One region of the Planococcus chinensis genome, then DNA from elsewhere that is predicted to be linked to it. Evidence: riboswitches for the same ligand, from Rfam matches in the RefSeq annotation. Region 1 holds a riboswitch; the other holds the start of a gene.
What was found. Region 1 has a riboswitch for S-adenosylmethionine ahead of ACFSDB_RS04435 (methionine biosynthesis PLP-dependent protein). Riboswitches for the same ligand answer to the same signal wherever they lie in the genome.
Positions count from the first base shown of each region.

Region 2: it holds a riboswitch for S-adenosylmethionine, as region 1 does, so the genes downstream of both, ACFSDB_RS11255 (transporter substrate-binding domain-containing protein) here and ACFSDB_RS04435 (methionine biosynthesis PLP-dependent protein) in region 1, are expected to answer to the same signal.

Region 1 covers NZ_JBHUFW010000004.1:426,074-434,848, forward strand. The annotation lists gene ystJ (NADP-dependent malic enzyme) at 1-13, shown strand, start outside; gene metC (cystathionine beta-lyase) at 202-1,377, opposite strand; gene ACFSDB_RS04435 (methionine biosynthesis PLP-dependent protein) at 1,374-2,495, opposite strand; SAM riboswitch class I at 2,572-2,677, opposite strand; gene ACFSDB_RS04440 (antibiotic biosynthesis monooxygenase family protein) at 3,007-3,312, shown strand; gene ACFSDB_RS04445 (hypothetical protein) at 3,309-3,677, shown strand; gene ACFSDB_RS04450 (cobalamin B12-binding domain-containing protein) at 3,681-4,334, shown strand; gene ACFSDB_RS04455 (STAS domain-containing protein) at 4,312-5,082, shown strand; gene ACFSDB_RS04460 (LLM class flavin-dependent oxidoreductase) at 5,748-6,764, shown strand; gene ACFSDB_RS04465 (hypothetical protein) at 6,842-7,012, opposite strand; gene ACFSDB_RS04470 (hypothetical protein) at 7,127-7,684, opposite strand; gene ACFSDB_RS04475 (hypothetical protein) at 7,767-8,654, opposite strand.
Region 2 covers NZ_JBHUFW010000008.1:56,012-64,786, reverse strand. The annotation lists gene ACFSDB_RS11275 (Yip1 family protein) at 1-469, opposite strand, end outside; gene mmuM (homocysteine S-methyltransferase) at 798-1,730, opposite strand; gene ACFSDB_RS11265 (amino acid ABC transporter ATP-binding protein) at 1,772-2,512, opposite strand; gene ACFSDB_RS11260 (amino acid ABC transporter permease) at 2,512-3,231, opposite strand; gene ACFSDB_RS11255 (transporter substrate-binding domain-containing protein) at 3,253-4,065, opposite strand; SAM riboswitch class I at 4,476-4,578, opposite strand; gene solA (N-methyl-L-tryptophan oxidase) at 4,858-6,000, shown strand; gene ACFSDB_RS11245 (TetR/AcrR family transcriptional regulator) at 6,059-6,718, opposite strand; gene ACFSDB_RS11240 (MFS transporter) at 6,672-7,991, opposite strand; gene ACFSDB_RS11235 (YdeI/OmpD-associated family protein) at 8,090-8,662, shown strand.

The DNA.
Region 1 (8,775 bases):
CAGACGAGGCTAATATATAATAGAAGAAAGCCGTCCGTGTTAGCGCATTGGACGGCTTTCTTTGTGTAAAAATGGGAATCGCCGATAAATCCCCAGAATCGCAGATAAAACCACAGAATCGCCGATAAACTATAAAAATCGCCGATAAACCAAAAAAAATGAAAGCCGGGTGCAAAGGATAGGAATCCGGCTTTCGGAGGTTTATTTCACCAATTCGGCAGGGTGGGTACGGCGTACTTTCTGCAATGCCTGCTCCAGGTCTTCAAGCAGATCGTCCGCGTGTTCAAGCCCGACAGATAGGCGCAGAACGCCGTCCGTGATGCCGCGTTTTTCGCGCTCTTCTTTCGGCATGGAAGCGTGGGACATCGTCGCAGGATACGAAAGTATCGTTTCAACAGCACCGAGGCTGACGGCGAAAATCGGGATCTGCAGGCTCTCTACAAAGGTTTTGGCCGCGGCTTTGTCTGCAAGGCGGAAGGAAAGCACAGCACCGGCGCCGGTTGCCTGGCGTTCGTGGATCGGATTCCCAGGGTGGAAACGGAAGCCGGGGTAATAAACTTCCTCGATTGCCGGATGGGTATGCAGATAATCGGCGATGATGCGGGCGGAAGCCGATGACTGTTTCAGCCTTGAGCCCAAGGTTTTGATGCCCTGGATCAATGAATAGGAATCCTGTGCGCCCAGCACCGAACCGAACGTATTCTGGATAAATCCGAGGCGGCTGCTTAGTTCCGGATCTTTGGTGACGGCGAGCCCGGCTATGATATCGCTGTGTCCGGACAGGAATTTTGTTGCACTGTGGAGCACAAGGTCTGCGCCGAGGTCGAGCGGGTTCTGATAAAGCGGCGTCATGAACGTGTTGTCGACGAATGTCAGGCAATCATTCGCTTTGGCCAGTTTAGCCGCAATTTCGATATCGGTGATTTTCATCACCGGATTCGAAGGGGTTTCGATATAGACCACTTTGCTGTTTTCCTGGAAAGCAGCGGCCATTTCACTCAAGTCGGTCATGTCGACAAACGAATAGCTGATTCCGAACCGCGGCAGCACTTCGGTAACAAAGCGGAAAGTTCCGCCGTACACGTCTTCTGAAACGAGGACGTGGTCCCCGGCAGACAGCAGCATGAAAGCCGAAGAGATAGCGGCCATGCCGGAAGCGAAAGCAAAACCGCGTGTGCCGTTTTCCAGTTTGGCAATGGTTTCTTCAAGTTTTTGCCGTGTCGGATTGCCGGAGCGGCTATAATCGAACGGACCGAATTCTTCGAAATCCGCTTGGTGGTATGTCGACGATAAGTAGATCGGGACATTCACCGCGCCTGTCTTCTCATCAGTGCCAGCAGCGTGGATCAATTGGGTTTCCAACCGGTTTGTCTTCATAGGCGTACGCCCTCCTTGTCGAATATTTTCAATGCTTCGGCGAGGTCTGCCGCCAGATCTTCCGCTTCTTCAATGCCCACTGAGAACCGCAGCAGCCGGTCGCAGATGCCGCGGCTTGTCCGCTCTTCATAAGGAATTTCAGCGTGGGTCTGGGTAGCCGGGTAGGTGATGAAACTCTCAACGCCGCCCAGGCTTTCGGCGAATGTGATCAATTCCAGGCTTTCGAGGAACGGGGCGACCCATTCCGCTTGGTTCAGCCGGAACGAAAGCATGCCGCCTTTCCCGGGGTACAGGACGTCCGATACGGCCGGATGGGATTGTAGGAATTCCGCCATTTCTTTGGCGTTCTTTTCGTGTTGTTTCATGCGGAGCGGCAATGTCTTCAACCCGCGAATCAATAGCCAAGAATCAAACGGCGACAGCACTGCGCCGGCCGAATTGTGCAGGATAGCCAAGCGCTCACATAGGGCATCGCCTTTCGCGGCCACCAGTCCGGCGAGTACATCGTTATGGCCGCCGATATATTTGGTGGCGCTATGCACGACAATGTCGGCGCCGAGTGAAATCGGCTGTTGGAGATAAGGCGTCAAGAAAGTGTTGTCGGCAATTAAAAGCAAGTTGTGTTTTTTGGCCAAAGCAGCATAGTGTTCCAAGTCGATTTCCTGCATCAAGGGATTGGTCGGCGTTTCGATGAAGAACGCACGGGTGTTTTCATTGATCAATGCTTCGGTCTTTTCAACATCGCTGAAATCTGAATAGTGGGTATGGATGCCGAAGACATCGGAATAATGGTTCAACAGGCGGTAAGTGCCGCCATAAATATCTTCAGGCACCACGAGTTCGTCGCCCGGGCGGAACTGGGACAGCACCAATTGGATGGCAGCCATGCCGGAACTGCAGGCAAACCCGGCATCTGCGCCTTCCAGCGCCGCAATGCCTTCTTCGAGAACCGTACGCGTCGGGTTTTTCGTGCGGGTATAGTCATAGCCGGTGGATTTTCCGAGGCCTTCATGCTCGTATGCCGTTGATAAGTAAATCGGAGCGCTGACTGCGCCGGTTTTTTCATCGCTGCGGGTGCCTAATTGTACCAATCGGGTTTCTAAACTTCTCTTTGCCATTTCGCTCATCCTTTCAAAATAAAAAACAGGGGCTTTCTTCAGAAAAAGAAGAAAGCCCCTGCCGAGGAACACGTTCTTCTCATCTTCTAGGCATGCGCCTATTGGAATTAGCACCGTGGCCATTTGCAGGCTGGTTGCTGAGACTTCACAGGGCCAAATCCCTCCGTCTCTCTAGATAAGAAATAAAATATGCAGTTGAATTTATATAATACAGATTACTTTAATGCAATTGGATGGAAAAGACAAGAGGAAAACCGAATTTTTATTAAAATTCACTCAATAAAGGCGTTCGCCGAATGCAGGAGGATTCCGTATAGGAGCAAGCGGGTATAGAATAAACCGGTGTCTTTGCCGGCGGATTTTCCAGATAAGAGCTGCGGCGCCAAAAAGGAAAAGCGCTCATTCTGTGTTCGTATGATATTGAAATCATCCGGTGCAAAGGACAACACTTTTAATTCGAAAATCGAAAGGTTATAATAGACACTAGAATTTAGCGAAAAGGGGCTTTTTGATGTATATTGTAACTTCCACTGTAACGGTGCCGGAAGAAAAAACGGACGATTTGATCGCCATTTATAAAAACCGCTCGCGGCGGGTCGACAAAGCGGAAGGCTTCCATTCGTTCCGGTTGATCCAGAATACCAAAAAGCCAAATGAGCTGACGGTGCACCTGGAATGGCATTCAAAAGAAGCCTATATGAAGTGGGTCAAGAGCAATGAGTTTAAGGAGATCCATGAACTTGAAAAGCATTATCCGGATCAGCAGCTTGCAGGCATCGTGCCGAAAGTGCGCCAATACGAGGTGGTGGCTGAATGAACACAGAAACCAAAGACCGCATTGCTTCGGCGACGGCAAATAGCATCTATGAAGCTTATCCCTCATTATGGGACCGGTTCGGGGAACGCGGATTCCATCGTACGGAGGAAGACAACCGGCATCACCTTGACCATTTGGAGACGGCGTATGACCTGCAAGACCCTAAAATCTTTCTCGATTACAGCGCTTGGCTTGAAGGCGTGCTGAACAGCCGCAATGTCGAGACCGGATTGATCATCGATAATTTTGAACGTCTGATGGATATACTGCCCGGAAAGGCAGAAAAGGCCGAAGGGGAATTCATGCTTTCATGCCTGAAGCAAGCGAATAAAATGTTGTCGGAAAGAAGACTTGAAGGAGGTTGAAGAATGATTCAACCGAAACAATTGGCGGAATTGTTCTTGGCAGGAAATGATGCGGAAGCCCTCGTGCAAGTCCGCAGATTTCTGGAGGAACATACGCAGCACGAACTGTTTGCGCGATTGCTGACACCGGCAATGTACCATGTCGGAGAATTATGGGAAAACAATGAAATCGGGGTAGCCGATGAACATTTGGCAACTGCCGTTTGTGATTTTGTCGTATCCGCCGTCGAAAACCGGAAACAGCAGGGGGATGGCACTGAGCGGAAAGTGATGGTCCTGGGGCCGGAAGGCGAAGACCATTATATTGGTTTGAAAATGGTATCGAGCCGATTCCGCGAGAACGGCTGGTCCGTGAAGTACCTGGGCCCGAATTTGCCGCTCGACCATGCTTTGGACGCTGCCAAACGCTGGAAGCCCGACGCTATAGCCCTATCAGCGGCGCTTGTCTACCGGTTGCCGGTGATCAAGACCTATATCAATGAATTTCTGGACCTGGACCCGAAACCGATTGTCTTTTTGGGAGGTCGGGCAGTTTCAAAAGCGAATCCGGAGGCACTCCGCAATGAAGGTGCGATCGTCCTGGAAGATCTTGAACAATTAGAGCGATGGCTGACGATGGGAGAGGAACCGCAAGATGGATACGGAATATCAGTTTGAAGGCTTGCCGCTCCCGGCTTTCAAATTAACAAAGGAATTGAAGGTGTTGGTTTCCTCGCAGGAAGCCGAAAAGCTTTTCGGGCCGGCGGCTTTGTTCAAGGACCTGATCGATGAAGGAAGCTTGAAGAAGGTCGAGAAATTGCTGAAGCCGGAAAACGGTTCAGTGCGTTTTGAAATGAATGCAGTTTCGGCAAGCGGCGGCCTGCTATTGGCTGATCTTTACGGCAAATGGCAAAGCGATGCAAGCTGGGCGGTTGTTGTTGTCCCTAAAGAAGATAATATCGAGCGCATATCGCAGCAATTGAGGCGCCTGCAGGAGCGGCTGCGCGAAACCGATTATGATCTGTTTCAGGAAAAGGAACTTTCCATGCAGTTGCTCCAGCGGGTCCGCATGCTTTCCGCCCCGAGCATCCGCCTGGACCTCGACCAGATGCTCATCCCGCTCTTTGGCGACTTGACGGCAGTGAAAGTGGAAGCGGTCGGCGACAATGTCCTGAAAAACATCCACGACTCGCATGTCGAAACGGCCATCATCGACTTTACCGCGGTGGACCAGATCGAAGAAGAAGGGCTTAAGCTCTGGAACGGCTTGATGCAATCGCTGAAGGTCATGGGCGTCGAGTGCATTGTGACCGGCATTAAACCGGCGCATGCGAAACGGCTGCATGGCCTGGAATCCACTACTGTCATGCGCTTCGCCTCGACACTCCTCGAAGTGCTCAATGAAAAAAGCGGAAGCCGGCTCTGAAAAGAGCCGGTTCAGCTTGTATACAAAAGAATACTTATTCCTCTTCAAGAAAGAAGAGTCATTTAGGCGAAGCTATCTCGGATCCTCCACTTCAGGCGGACGCTTTCCGCGGGCTCGCGCCGAACTAACTAAGAACCTGTGCTCCTGCGCAAGCTCGTCGCAAATGCTTGCCCTCGCGAGCTTCGGTCAAGCATTGACTGGCGTCCGAGTGGATTTCGGCACTTCGCTATCCCGCAGATAAAACCGGTGCTCCTGCATCGCTCCGCTGCTTCGTCGCAAACAAGTCGGCCGAACTGCCTTCGACCAACTTGCTCGCCGCCTTCCGTTACGGATCCCAAGCCAGCGGCTTAAGGCCAGTCATACAAAGCTGGATAAGCATCTCAATACTTTTTTAAATACAGGTGACGCTCCCGTCCGGGCTGGCCACGGAGACTCCTGTGGGACCAGCTCGAGCTGAAGGCCCCGCAGGAACGGAGTGACGAGGAGACTGAAGCCGAGCCCACGGAAAGCGAAGTGGCCAGCCCGGTCGGGCCTATACATATCTATTCATCATAATTAAACTTTGTCTACAATTCAGCCGGCTCTGAAAAGAGCCGGTTTTTCTATGCCGTGAGCCGGAAAAGTGAAGGGTGTGGAAGAAATCACTACAATGGTAAATATGAGGAGTGATTTATTTGGAACCGAAAACATTTAATAAGGTACCACTTTCGGTGCTGGACTTGGCCCCGATCAATGAAGGAAGCTGCCCGGGGCAGGCGTTCAAGAACAGCGCTGAACTGGCGCAGCACGTAGAGAAATTAGGATTCAACCGGTTTTGGCTTGCGGAACACCATAATATGCCCGGCATCGGCAGTTCCGCAACGTCTGTATTGATCGGTCATATCGCCGGTTCAACGGAGCGGATCCGTGTCGGCTCAGGCGGAGTGATGCTGCCGAACCATGCGCCGCTTGTCATTGCCGAACAGTTCGGGACGCTCGAAGCGCTTTATCCCGGACGGATCGACCTGGGGCTCGGCCGTGCGCCGGGAAGCGACCAGGCAACGGCATATGCGCTCCGCCGTACACTGCATAGCAGCGGTGATGAATTTCCGCAATTGGTGGAAGAACTGGAGAACTTCTTTTCCAATCATCCGAAAGGGCGTGTGCAGGCATATCCTGGAACTGGGCTGAATGTGCCGATTTGGCTTCTTGGCTCAAGCGGGTTCAGTGCCCAGCTTGCGGCGTTGAAAGGATTGCCGTTCTCTTTTGCCAGTCACTTTGCGCCAGACTTCACCATGCAGGCGCTGCAATTATACCACCAGAATTTCAAGCCTTCTGCCGCATTGGACGCTCCGTACGCCATGGTAGGCGTGAACGTCATCGCTGCCGATACGCAAGAGCGTGCGGAATGGCTCGCCACTTCCAGCCAGCAGCAGATGTTTGCGCTGATGCGCGGCATGCCGACAACATTCCAGCCGCCGATCGACAAGCTGGAAGATGTCTGGACGGATCGGGAAATCGCTATTTTCCGGGAGAAATTGGATACTGAATCGATGATTGTCGGAACCCCGGATGTTGTACGCGACAAACTTCAGACGTTCATCAATAAAACCCGGGCCGATGAAGTCATCGTCAACTCTCAGATTTTTCATCAGGAAGACCGGCTGCATTCTTATGAAATTGTCGCCGAAATGATGGAATAAAAAAAATCCCTTAAGAGCCTGGAGCTCTTAAGGGGTTTTTAAATGAAAAGGTTGGTCCGCAAAAAGAATGATGAAGCTTAATGAAGATCCTGGGCTTTTCTTTCTTCACGCTTCATTTCTTCTGGGACAGAGTCATCCTGGGCAGCTGCATAATCAGGTGCACCTTCACCAATCATATTCAACGCTGCTGAGTAATCCTCATCGAACTGCCGGTCAATTTCCACTGGGTCCACTTGTTTGCGTACCATGGCGAAACAACCTCCTTTTACAGAATGGGCAGCTGCCGAATAAGAATGGCTCTGTCTATCTCTTTTTATTATACTGAATATTCGTTCTTTTTGAAAGCGAAGGGACTCCGCCGTTCAACGGTAATGGGCGGTCAATTTGGCGGATAAAAATGACACAAGGCCGAAAATGGCGGAGAGGGAAAGTATGACATATACCAGAAGCGGGATTCCATCGAAAAAGCCCGATGCAGCATCCGTGAACGGCTGAGCCATATGCTCCGGACGTTCTTCACTTCTGAACAAGTGCGTGACAGTGTCGCCGGAAGCAGCCGGTTTCCAGCTGCCGCCTTCTGGGACAAGCCAGATTTCAATCTTGTCCGAAACAGCGATATCCATTTTCGCACCGCCTTCCACTTCGAGCCAGTGGGGGATATAGGTGTAGAAGACATCGATCGTTTCGCCTGGTTGTGCCAGTTCGGGCCCTTTCAGCACTTCGGCAACTTTTATTGACATGACGCGCTCCTGGCCCGGAAAATCGATTTCTTTTATGAAAGCATCCTCATTCACTTCCCCCCGAAGATGAAGGGGCGCTGCCTGTTTGATTTCTTCGACTTCCTGTGGATCCATGGCAGCAAATGCAGCTGCGATGCTGGTGGCCCAGATGAATATTGCCAGTAGCCAAACTTTTCCCATGCCAATCCCTCCCAATTACCGATAAGACGGATAGGGGAGAAAGAAGTTACAAAAAAGCCCATCAAATAATGATGGGCAAGTTTTACCGGGTTTGATTGACTTCGGCGTTCAGGATCATTGTTTCAAAAAAGATCGAAGGCGCTGATTCGTTCCATTTTTCAGAGACGGAATCATTGGTGCGTTCATCAACGACGTCGTATGCGAGTTCTGTCCGCAGGTCGTCTGTCAATGGAATTTTAACGAGCGGCCCAGCCGGCGTCAGCCAGTTCAATTGTTCCTGGCGATTCTCCAGTGCATGATTGACCCAGGCGTCCTCTTCAGATTCAGCGGCAAAGAACGGTTCAGGCGACAGCATCAGCCAAGTGTCTGCCTGGTATTTCGGCGAGACCCAGAAACTTTTCTCGATGCGCCCTTCTTCTGCAGTGAACTCGGAAACTTCGTGGCGCAGCTCTTTGACCTCTTCGCCATTGCCCAGTGTCAGGCCGCGCGAGACATAGACATTGCCTTGAAGGATTTCACCCTCGCCCGCAGGCACAGTTCCGTATGGGTTGGAAGTCGGATCGCTGCCAAAGGCCGGATCCGCTTCCCCGGAAACCGGTGCCGGATTCCACGTCTTCACAGCGGCGTGGTCGATGCCTTCAGTCTGGAGCGATAAAACGAACGGCATCCAGCTCGTATTTTCAACATGTTCGAAAATAATGGATACGCCATTGTCCAATGTCCGCTCAGTCAATGTATAGCTTCCAAGTGGAATGCCGAACAAGGACAAGCCGCGCTTGTTCACAACATCCGCGCCTTCTTCCGTAACCGTTGGATCAGAGAGGGTGAAGAACGCCGGTTTTTCAGCCAGCAGCGTGATATCTTCTTTAGAATAAACTTCCGTCTCATTTGTCATGAACATCATGCCCGTGAACAGGATAAGCGCCATGAAAAACACCACGAACAGCAACAGGATAATTTTTCTTGCCATTTTAAAACCCACCTCTATTTTTTGCGTCACCGATGATTATAGCACGTAGCAAGGAAGCTGGAAGGGCTAACTATGAGCATCCTTTGAACATTGGGGCAAACAAAAACCTGTACAGAAAAGC
Region 2 (8,775 bases), on a different contig from region 1:
CCATCACGATCGACATGATGACCACAATCGGATTCCCTTCCACGTCCATGCGGTCCGCAAAGAACGTTTCCGGTGCTGCCAGCGCCCAGATGACCAGCACTGGCAGGAGCCAGATTTGCGGTATCTGCGCTGTGGCCAGCGCCTTGAACATATCCGCGTAGGAAGCCGTTCCCTTGAACAGCCGGCCGACCAGCAGCAAGATGGCGGCCCCGATGAAATAGCCGAAAGCACTGCCGATCGGTCCGCCGATCAGCACCTGAAAAAAGATGTTCCACCCTCCCATGTCCGCGCTGCGGGTATTCATAAGTCCGATCAGACCGGATGCAAAACCCGTCAACACGATGAGCAGAATGATGAAATTGACGGGTTTCCGATCAATTACAAAGCGGACCGTTTCACGTGTGCGCAGCCAAATAGCGGTGAATGGGTTCACTTCATGTTCTTTGCGCAATCGTTCTTCCCTTACCATGGTTTCTCCCTCCTCTCTGTTGCCATTCAGGCAACAAACTCTTTTAAATACCTGCTATTCTCCATTGTTCTTTTCTACTGTAAGTTATCAGAATTATCAAATAAGTAAAAGCATTTAATCCTCTATTTTTCATCCAAAATTTTCTTTTCACAGGAATTGTCCTGCAACGGAGATCCAGAATGTACTTGATGTTATAGGCAGAAAGCCCGGAAGAAAGAAATAACGGGACAGAACGTTGTTTTTTCAACGTTCTGTCCCGTGCGTCGATACTTCTCTCAAGAGGCATTGTACATCAACTTATTCATTTTGTACCTCTATCCATGTAAGCTTATCGGGCCCATGCCGCAATGGCTGCGATATCTTCCGGTGTGGTCCTGCAGCATCCGCCGATGACCTGCGCGCCTGCTTCGTGCCATCCTTTGGTGTGAGCAGAGAACGGGTTTGCCGACGGCTCTTCGTTCCACGTCTTGCTTTTGGCATCGTATTCTTCGCCTGAATTCGGATAGACGATGACCGGTTTGGCAGAGCGGCTTTTCACTTCTTCGATCAATGATTCGATAAAGGCGGGTGCTGAACAATTGATGCCGATGGCTGCTGCCTGCGCTTCGCCGTCCAGCCATTCCGCACAGGCGGAAATCTTTTCTCCGTCACTGATGTGGAGCCCGTCCTTCGCACTGAAGCTGAACCAGGCGTAAACCTCCGGAAAGTCCTTCAACACCTTCACAATAGCTTTCGCTTCCGCAAGGCATGGCAGGGTCTCACACGCTAAGATGTCGGCGCCCGCTTCGACCAGCACCTGGATGCGGTCTTTGTGGAAAGCCACGAGCTCCTCTTCGGTCAGCGAATAATTCCCGCGGTACTCGGAGCCGTCCGAGAGAAAAGCGCCGTAGGGTCCGACGGAAGCCGCCACTAACGGTTTCGGCCTTGCGGATTTGTCTGCAACGCCTGCCCAGAATTCATCGCGGGCCTCGACGGCGATCCCGACCGACTTCCGGATCAAGCCGGCCGCCTCTTCTTCTGTAAGCCCTCTTTCCTGAAACCCCTGGATCGTCGCCTGGTAGCTGGCCGTGATCGCACAGTCCGCCCCTGCCTCAAAATAATCCAGATGGACTCTTTTGATCATTTCCGGGTTCTCCATGACGATTTTCGCCGACCACAACCGGTCATTCAAATCACAGCCGTAATTCTCAAGTTCTGTCGCCATCGCGCCGTCGAGAATGAGGACCGGAAAGTCCTTTAAAATCTGTTCAATCGGGTTCATGCAGCCTCATCCTTTCCATGTCCAACTTCAAAGGACTGTCCTTAGTTGCTTCTGTTTGCTCTGCTTAAGAATTGCTTGGTCCGTTCCATTTTCGGGTCTTTGAAAAGCTGTTCAGGGGTACCTTCTTCGATGATCTGTCCGTCTTCCATAAAAACGACGCGGTCGGAGATATCACGTGCAAAATGGAGCTCATGGGTCACAATGAGCATCGTGTTCCCTTCGTCCGCCACTTTTCGGATCGTCGCCAGCACTTCATCCACCAACTCCGGATCCAAAGAGGAGGTCGGTTCATCGAACAGCAGCACTTCCGGGTCCAACGCCAGTGCCCGCGCAATGCCGACCCGCTGCTGCTGGCCGCCCGACAATTGGGCGGGATAATGGTCCAACCGGTTCGCCAATCCGACCCGTTCCAGGATTTCCATGCTCCGCTTTTCGGCTTCTTCCTTATGTAGTTTCTTTACACTGGTCAACCCGATCATGACGTTTTGCAGCACCGTGAAATTCTTGAACAGGTTGTATTGCTGGAAGACCATGCCCGTCGAATTCCGCAAGGAGACGATGTCCGCTTTTTTGGCTGATTCGGCGTCCACTCGTTTGCCGCCGATCTCCACGGTTCCGCGGGTCGGCTCCTCCAGGAAATTGATGCAGCGCAGGAGTGTTGATTTGCCTGACCCGCTCGGCCCCAAAATCGAAACCACTTCGCCTTTCTTGACGTTCAAGTCGATTCCTTTCAGCACGTGCTGGCTGTCGAAATACTTATGGATATTTTCCAATTTGATCATCACGCAATCCTTCTTTCATATCGGCGTGCCCGCTTCTCGACTCTTACCAGCAGCCGCTCCACTGCGATGCAAAGGATCCAGTAGACGATCGATACCGCAATATACACTTCAAAAAACGCCAAGCCGCGGGAACCGAGAATTTTCGCTTGTCCCATGATGTCGATGACCCCGATGATAAACACCAAAGATGTATCCTTGATTGTGCTGATGAACATATTTCCAAGGTTCGGTATCGCTGTGGCCAGCGCCTGCGGGAAAATGATCTTGATCATCATTTGCGACGGGCTCATCCCGATCGATTTGGCCGCTTCAAACTGCCCGCGGTCTACCGATTCAATCGCCGAGCGGATCGTCTCGGAAAGATAGGCGCCCAGATTCACGGAGAACGCCACCAGCGCATAGACTTCAGGTGGGATGCTGTTGACGTCCGCCGACTGGAGCCAGCCGTATTCGATCTGCAGAAAGTAGATGATTTTCGGAATCCCGTAAAACACCAGGTAAATCTGGACCAGTAAAGGCGTTCCCCTGATAAAGGATACGTAGATGGACGAAATCACCCGCAAGACCGGGACTTTATAAATTTTGATAAGGGCGGTAACCACGCCGATCAACAAGCTGATAACCAGCGAACCCACTGCGATGCCTATCGTGACAGGCAGCCGCGCAACGATTGCGGGAAAGCTTTCGATTAAAAAATTGATATCCAGTAAATTCTCCATTGTCTCTTCCCCTCCACAAACCTATTCAGGGATGTACTCTCCGCCGGTCCACTTGTTCGACAGTTCCGCGAGCGTTCCGTCCTGCTTGAGCTCTTCCAGGACTGGGTCGATCAGCGCCTTCAGCTTTTCGCCTTCTTCCCCGTTTTTCAATACGATCCCCATGTCGTCATTGACCAATGGCTGCCCGACAATTTCCACGCCCAGATCGTTTTTCTCTAACACTGCATCGATCATGATCGGATCGTTGACATAAGCGTCGATTCGGCCGTTTTGCACGTCCTGCAGAATCTCGGAAGGGTTGCCGCTTTCGCTGTATTTCAACTCGATCGGCGTCGCTGCGCCTTTATTATATTCCTCCAAGAGCAAGGTATAGGAGTCGCCGGCCAAAGCCCCGACTTTCTTGCCTTCCAGGTCTTCAATCGTCTGGATATCTTCTCGTCCCGTCTTCACGGCAATGACCGTTTCGGCCGCAAAATAGGATTCATCGGTGAACAGATACTTTTCCTGGCGTTCCGGCGTTTTCGCGACTTGGTCGGCGATCGCCTGGATTTTATTGGACTCGAGCGCCAGGAACATGCTGTCCCAAGGAACGGCGGTGAATTCGAACGTGTAACCGTCCAGTTTCTCATCGACCGCTTTGACCACTTCCACATCATAGCCGGTCAATTCGTTTTTCTCGTCCGCAAAGGCAAACGGCGGATAATCATTCTGCGTTCCCACTAGGATCACTTGGTCGCCCGTGGCTGTCGCTTCTTTTGACGAACAGCCGCTTAACACGCCGCCTGCGCCGATCAATAAAACCAGGGAGAGGGTTAAATAATTTTTTCTTTTCATGTTAAAACTCCTTCGTTGGTAGAGAGTCGCAAGCTCCTGCCTTGCAGAAAAACCTTGCGCTGTTTAATTTCTTTATGTAAATAATCCGTCTTATAAACATATAAACCTTTTTTGACTAAATGAATAAAGGCACTATGAAAGCATGTCCAGATTCTCCACTTCAGGCGGACGCTTTCCGCGGGCTTGCGCCGAACTAACTCGGACTGGCGTCCGAGTGGATTTCGGCACTTCGCTCTCCCGCTGGAGTCGCCGCCTTCCGTTCTGAATCTGAAAACAAAGTGAGAATATCTTTAATTACACCTCCAAAAATTTAAAAATTCCTTTCTTCCAGATTTTAAAAACAAAAGATGATTGAATATCCCTAAAAAAGCAAAAAAACCTATTTCGATAGGAAATAGGTTTTAATCTAGATCTTATCTCTCAGAGCAAATGCCCTGCAGGAATTAGCACCTCTCATAAAATGATGGTTGCTGGACGTCACAGGGCCTGTCCCTCAGTCTCTCTTGATAAGTTATTTAATTTTTTTACATAATTAAGATAGTATTTGAGATTACCGCTTCTGTCAAACACATTTTTCATCTATTTCGAATTTTGGTGAATTATTTCCCGGGAAATGTCCGGGATTCAGGGAAAGTGTTTCTCTTACCAGCTTGACTGGAGGGTTTATTCCAAGCGCTAACCGCTCATTAGTCCGTGGCTTACAGCGCCCTCTGGGACAATTGACAAGGATCCGAATCTTGCATACCATCTAGTCATACTTTCGAATTCCACAAAGAGCGGAGCGGACTGAATATGACAAAAGACCAGGTTTATGATGTCGCAATCATCGGCGCAGGAACGATGGGAATGGCGGCCGGCGCCTTTTTGGCGAAGCAGAATGCAAAGACCTTGCTGATCGATGCCTTCGATCCGCCGCATACTAAAGGGAGCCACCACGGCGACACCCGCCTGATCCGCCATGCGTACGGCGAAGGCCGGCAATACGTAACGCTCGTGAAGCGTGCCCAGCACTTATGGGAGCAGCTCGAACAGGAAACGGGCCATAAAATTTTCGAGAACACCGGCGTGCTCGGCATCGGCCCGGAAGACTCCCCTTTTCTTCAGGAAACAATCGCTTCCGCCCGAAAGCATGACCTATCGTTAGAGATTTTAAGCGGCCGGGAAATCAACGAAAGATGGCCAGGGTTTTCCGTGCCGGACCAGTACATCGGCTGCTTTGAAGCGGCGTCAGGGCTCATCTACAGCCAAAATGCCATTCGGGCCTATAAGGAAACGGCTTTAAAATACGGAGCGGACCTGGCTGCCAATACACCGGTTCAGCACATTGACCCGGACGATCCGCAAGGCGTGAAAATTTCGACCGGAACAACGGACTTTTATGCGAAGAAAGTGATTGTCACGGCCGGCGCATGGGCAGCAAAATTATTGCCGGAGCTGCACCTGCCGATTCAGCCGACCCGCAAAGCTGTCGGCTGGTTTGAAACTCCTGCCAGCGTTTATGATGCCGCTCACTTTCCGTCCTTTTTCATCGAGGACAACGACCACAAGGCGTACGGCTTCCCGAACTTGGACGGCACCGGCCTGAAAATCGGAAGATCCGACGGCGGGCACCCGATTGATCCGGACGTCCATTCACAGAACTTCGGGCAGTATGAAACCGATGAAGGCGACCTTAGGCGCGTGCTCCAAACCTTCCTGCCGGAAGCGAACGGCGAACTGCTCGAAGCGAAGACTTGCCTCTATACCATTTCAAGCGACCATGATTTCATCGTCGACTTCCATCCCGAAAACAAGCACGTCATTTTCGCCTGCGGCTTTTCAGGCCACGGCTTCAAATTCGGAAGCGTCATGGGCGAAGTCTTGAGCCAGCTCGCGCTGGAAGGACAGAGTGAACTCGACATCTCCATCTTTTCGCTTAAGCGCTTCGGTTTTTGACGCCTCTAAAAGGACTTCCTAAAACGTTGAAGCAACGGCGTTTTAGGAAGTCCTTTTTCTAAGTTCCGCTTTGCTGTTTCTCGGTGATTGTCTCCGGCTTCTCAGGAGCTCCCTTCATGGCCATTTTCAAATAGTCCACGAACAGGCGGGACTGCGCTTCCAGCTGCACAGCCTGTTTCGGCAGGATGGCATCTTCGAGGGCGAGGCCATCGATGAACGTGATGATGGAACGGGCAAGCAGCTCACTGTCGAACCGCCCGCTAAATTCCCCAGCTTCCTGTCCCGCTTGGATCACCCCGGCATATAGCTGGACGCCGGCTTCATATCTTTTCCTGCCGTATTCCAGGCGCCGCCCGTTCTTTCTCCCGGTGATGAAATACTCTAATTTGCTGGGTGCGAGCGGATCCATTTCGGTATCAGGATCGCCTCCCTCGCCAAACATCAGCTGCATAAGCAGATCCCAATGCGATTCCGTTTTTTCAAGCATCTCCTGCACGGTTTCGGCTTCGTCATCGAGCACATCTTCCAGGATCGCTTCGAACAGATCCTCCTTGTTGGAAAAATACTGATAGAGCCCCCCGCGGCTCACTCCAGCCGCGTCCATGATATGCTTCATCGATGTTTGTTCATAACCTTGCTCTATAAAAACTTCAGTGGCGGCGCGCATGATGTTAGCCCGCCGCTGCCTCAGATGTTCCTCGCTCACTCGTGGAGACATGCAATTTCCCCCGTTCTACTTTACTTCTCGTCAAATACCCGCCTATCGACACCAGCACCAGCAAGGCTGACGTAATGATAAAGGTTGGCACAATGCCGATCGCGGTAGCCAGCAACCCGCCGGCCAATGGGCCGACAATCGTCGCTGTCGTCATGGCACTATTGATCACGCCGAAGACCCGCCCCGTCATATGGACGGGCGTCGCGACCTGAACAGCAGCCTGATAAGGCACAAAAATCAAGCTGGCAGAAAATCCGCCTGTAAATCCGAGCGCAGGCAGCCACATTACGGAATAGCTGAGATCGTAATGGGCCAGTATCCCCATCATACCAAAACTCAGACCGATTCCGAAAACGCCCAGCAGCATAATCGGATATGGGCGGTAATCGGTTTTTTTCGCCAGCAAAAAGCCTGCCAGGAACATGCCGAGGCCGGACCCCGTAATCAGATAGCCGAACAAATCAGGAGAAGCATCCGTAAGCTCCCGGATCAGCACGATAAGCTGCGTGTCTGCCAATTGCAGAATTAGCAGGCTGCTCCCCATCAACAGCAAGCCGATGACCATGAAACGGCTTGATTTAATGAAAGACAGCCCGGCGGCCAATTCCTGTTTGAACGATTCCGATCCTTTTCCGCTTTCCGGCGCGTCTTCTGTTTTTAATGCATTAGGCAAAAACAGCAGCAAAACTGCGGAGACCGCAAACGTTGCCGAGTCGATCAAGAACACCTGCTGCGGCCCGACTGCCGCTACGAGGATTCCGCTGAGAAGCGGACCCAGAATTTTCGTCGAGGAGTCCACCATCGACGTGATGGACATGGCCGCCTTCATATCCCCTTCTCCGACTATCTCCTTCAACTTCCCGTTTTTCGCCGGGATGAACACAGCGGAAAACAGGCCGATGGCAAACAGCGCAGCATACACCATCCATAGCGAACTTGCCACGGCCAGCACCAGAATCAACCCCGCCCGGACAACATCCGAGAGGATCATGATCGATTTCCGGCTGAAGCGGTCCGCTACAATCCCTGCCACCGGCCCGAGCAGCGCCATCGGGACAGCGAGGCATAGCAGAAGCAGCGAAACTTCCAGGGGCGACGCATTCCATTTCAGCCCGACGACTGTAAAAATCGCAACAAGGCTCAGCCAGTCGCCGATGCTTGAAATCGCCTGCGCCCCGATCAACGTCACATACGGCCTGTTCTTCATCAAACTCTTTACATCCATCTCCCTCTTCTCTAAAACGACAAACGTGTCGTTATTAATTAACCCCATTATATCGACACCGTTGTCGTTTTACAAGAGCGTTCGTTACATTTGCGAAAAAAACGGTATAGTATAGGAAAATCCTCTTTTGAAAGGACGGAGCCGGCATGGAAATCACAAATTTGCTCGATGCCAAAAACCGGCAGGAATTGAGGGAGTGGCTGGAGGAAAACGCAGCGAGTGCGAAATTTTGCTGGGTGGTTCTTGGTACGAAGAAGCAGCCCGGCGCCCTCCAATACCTGGACGCAGTGGAAGAGGCCCTGTGCTTCGGCTGGATTGACGGCACCAAGAAGAAACTGTCGGACACCCAGATGGCCCAAAGGCTTTCGCCGAGGCAGAAAAAGAGCAACTGGACGGAATTGAACAAAGAGCGGGTGAGAAGGCTGCAAAAACTTGGGTTGATGACAGCGCAGGGACTTGAAGCCCTTCCCGATATGCGGCCTGAATCGTTTGTGGTGAATCCGGAGGTTTTAGCCCGTCTGAAAGAAGATGCGCAGGTTTATCAAAACTTCCTGGATTTCCCCGAGCTGTACCGGAGAATCCGGATTGATAACATCCAGGGGTATAAAGATTACGACCCTGAAATTTACAGGCAGCGATTGGAAAAATTCATCGCCAATACCCGAGAGAACAAAATGTACGGCCAGTGGAATGACAACGGCCGCCTGAGCAATTATTAAGGCTTTTAGCTGCAGGAAGCCGCTGCTTTCCTTCACTGCCTTGCACGTTCTTATCAATTACGGTTTCTTACTTGAGAAACTTGATTGTAGTTTGAAAATTATTGCTATTCTAA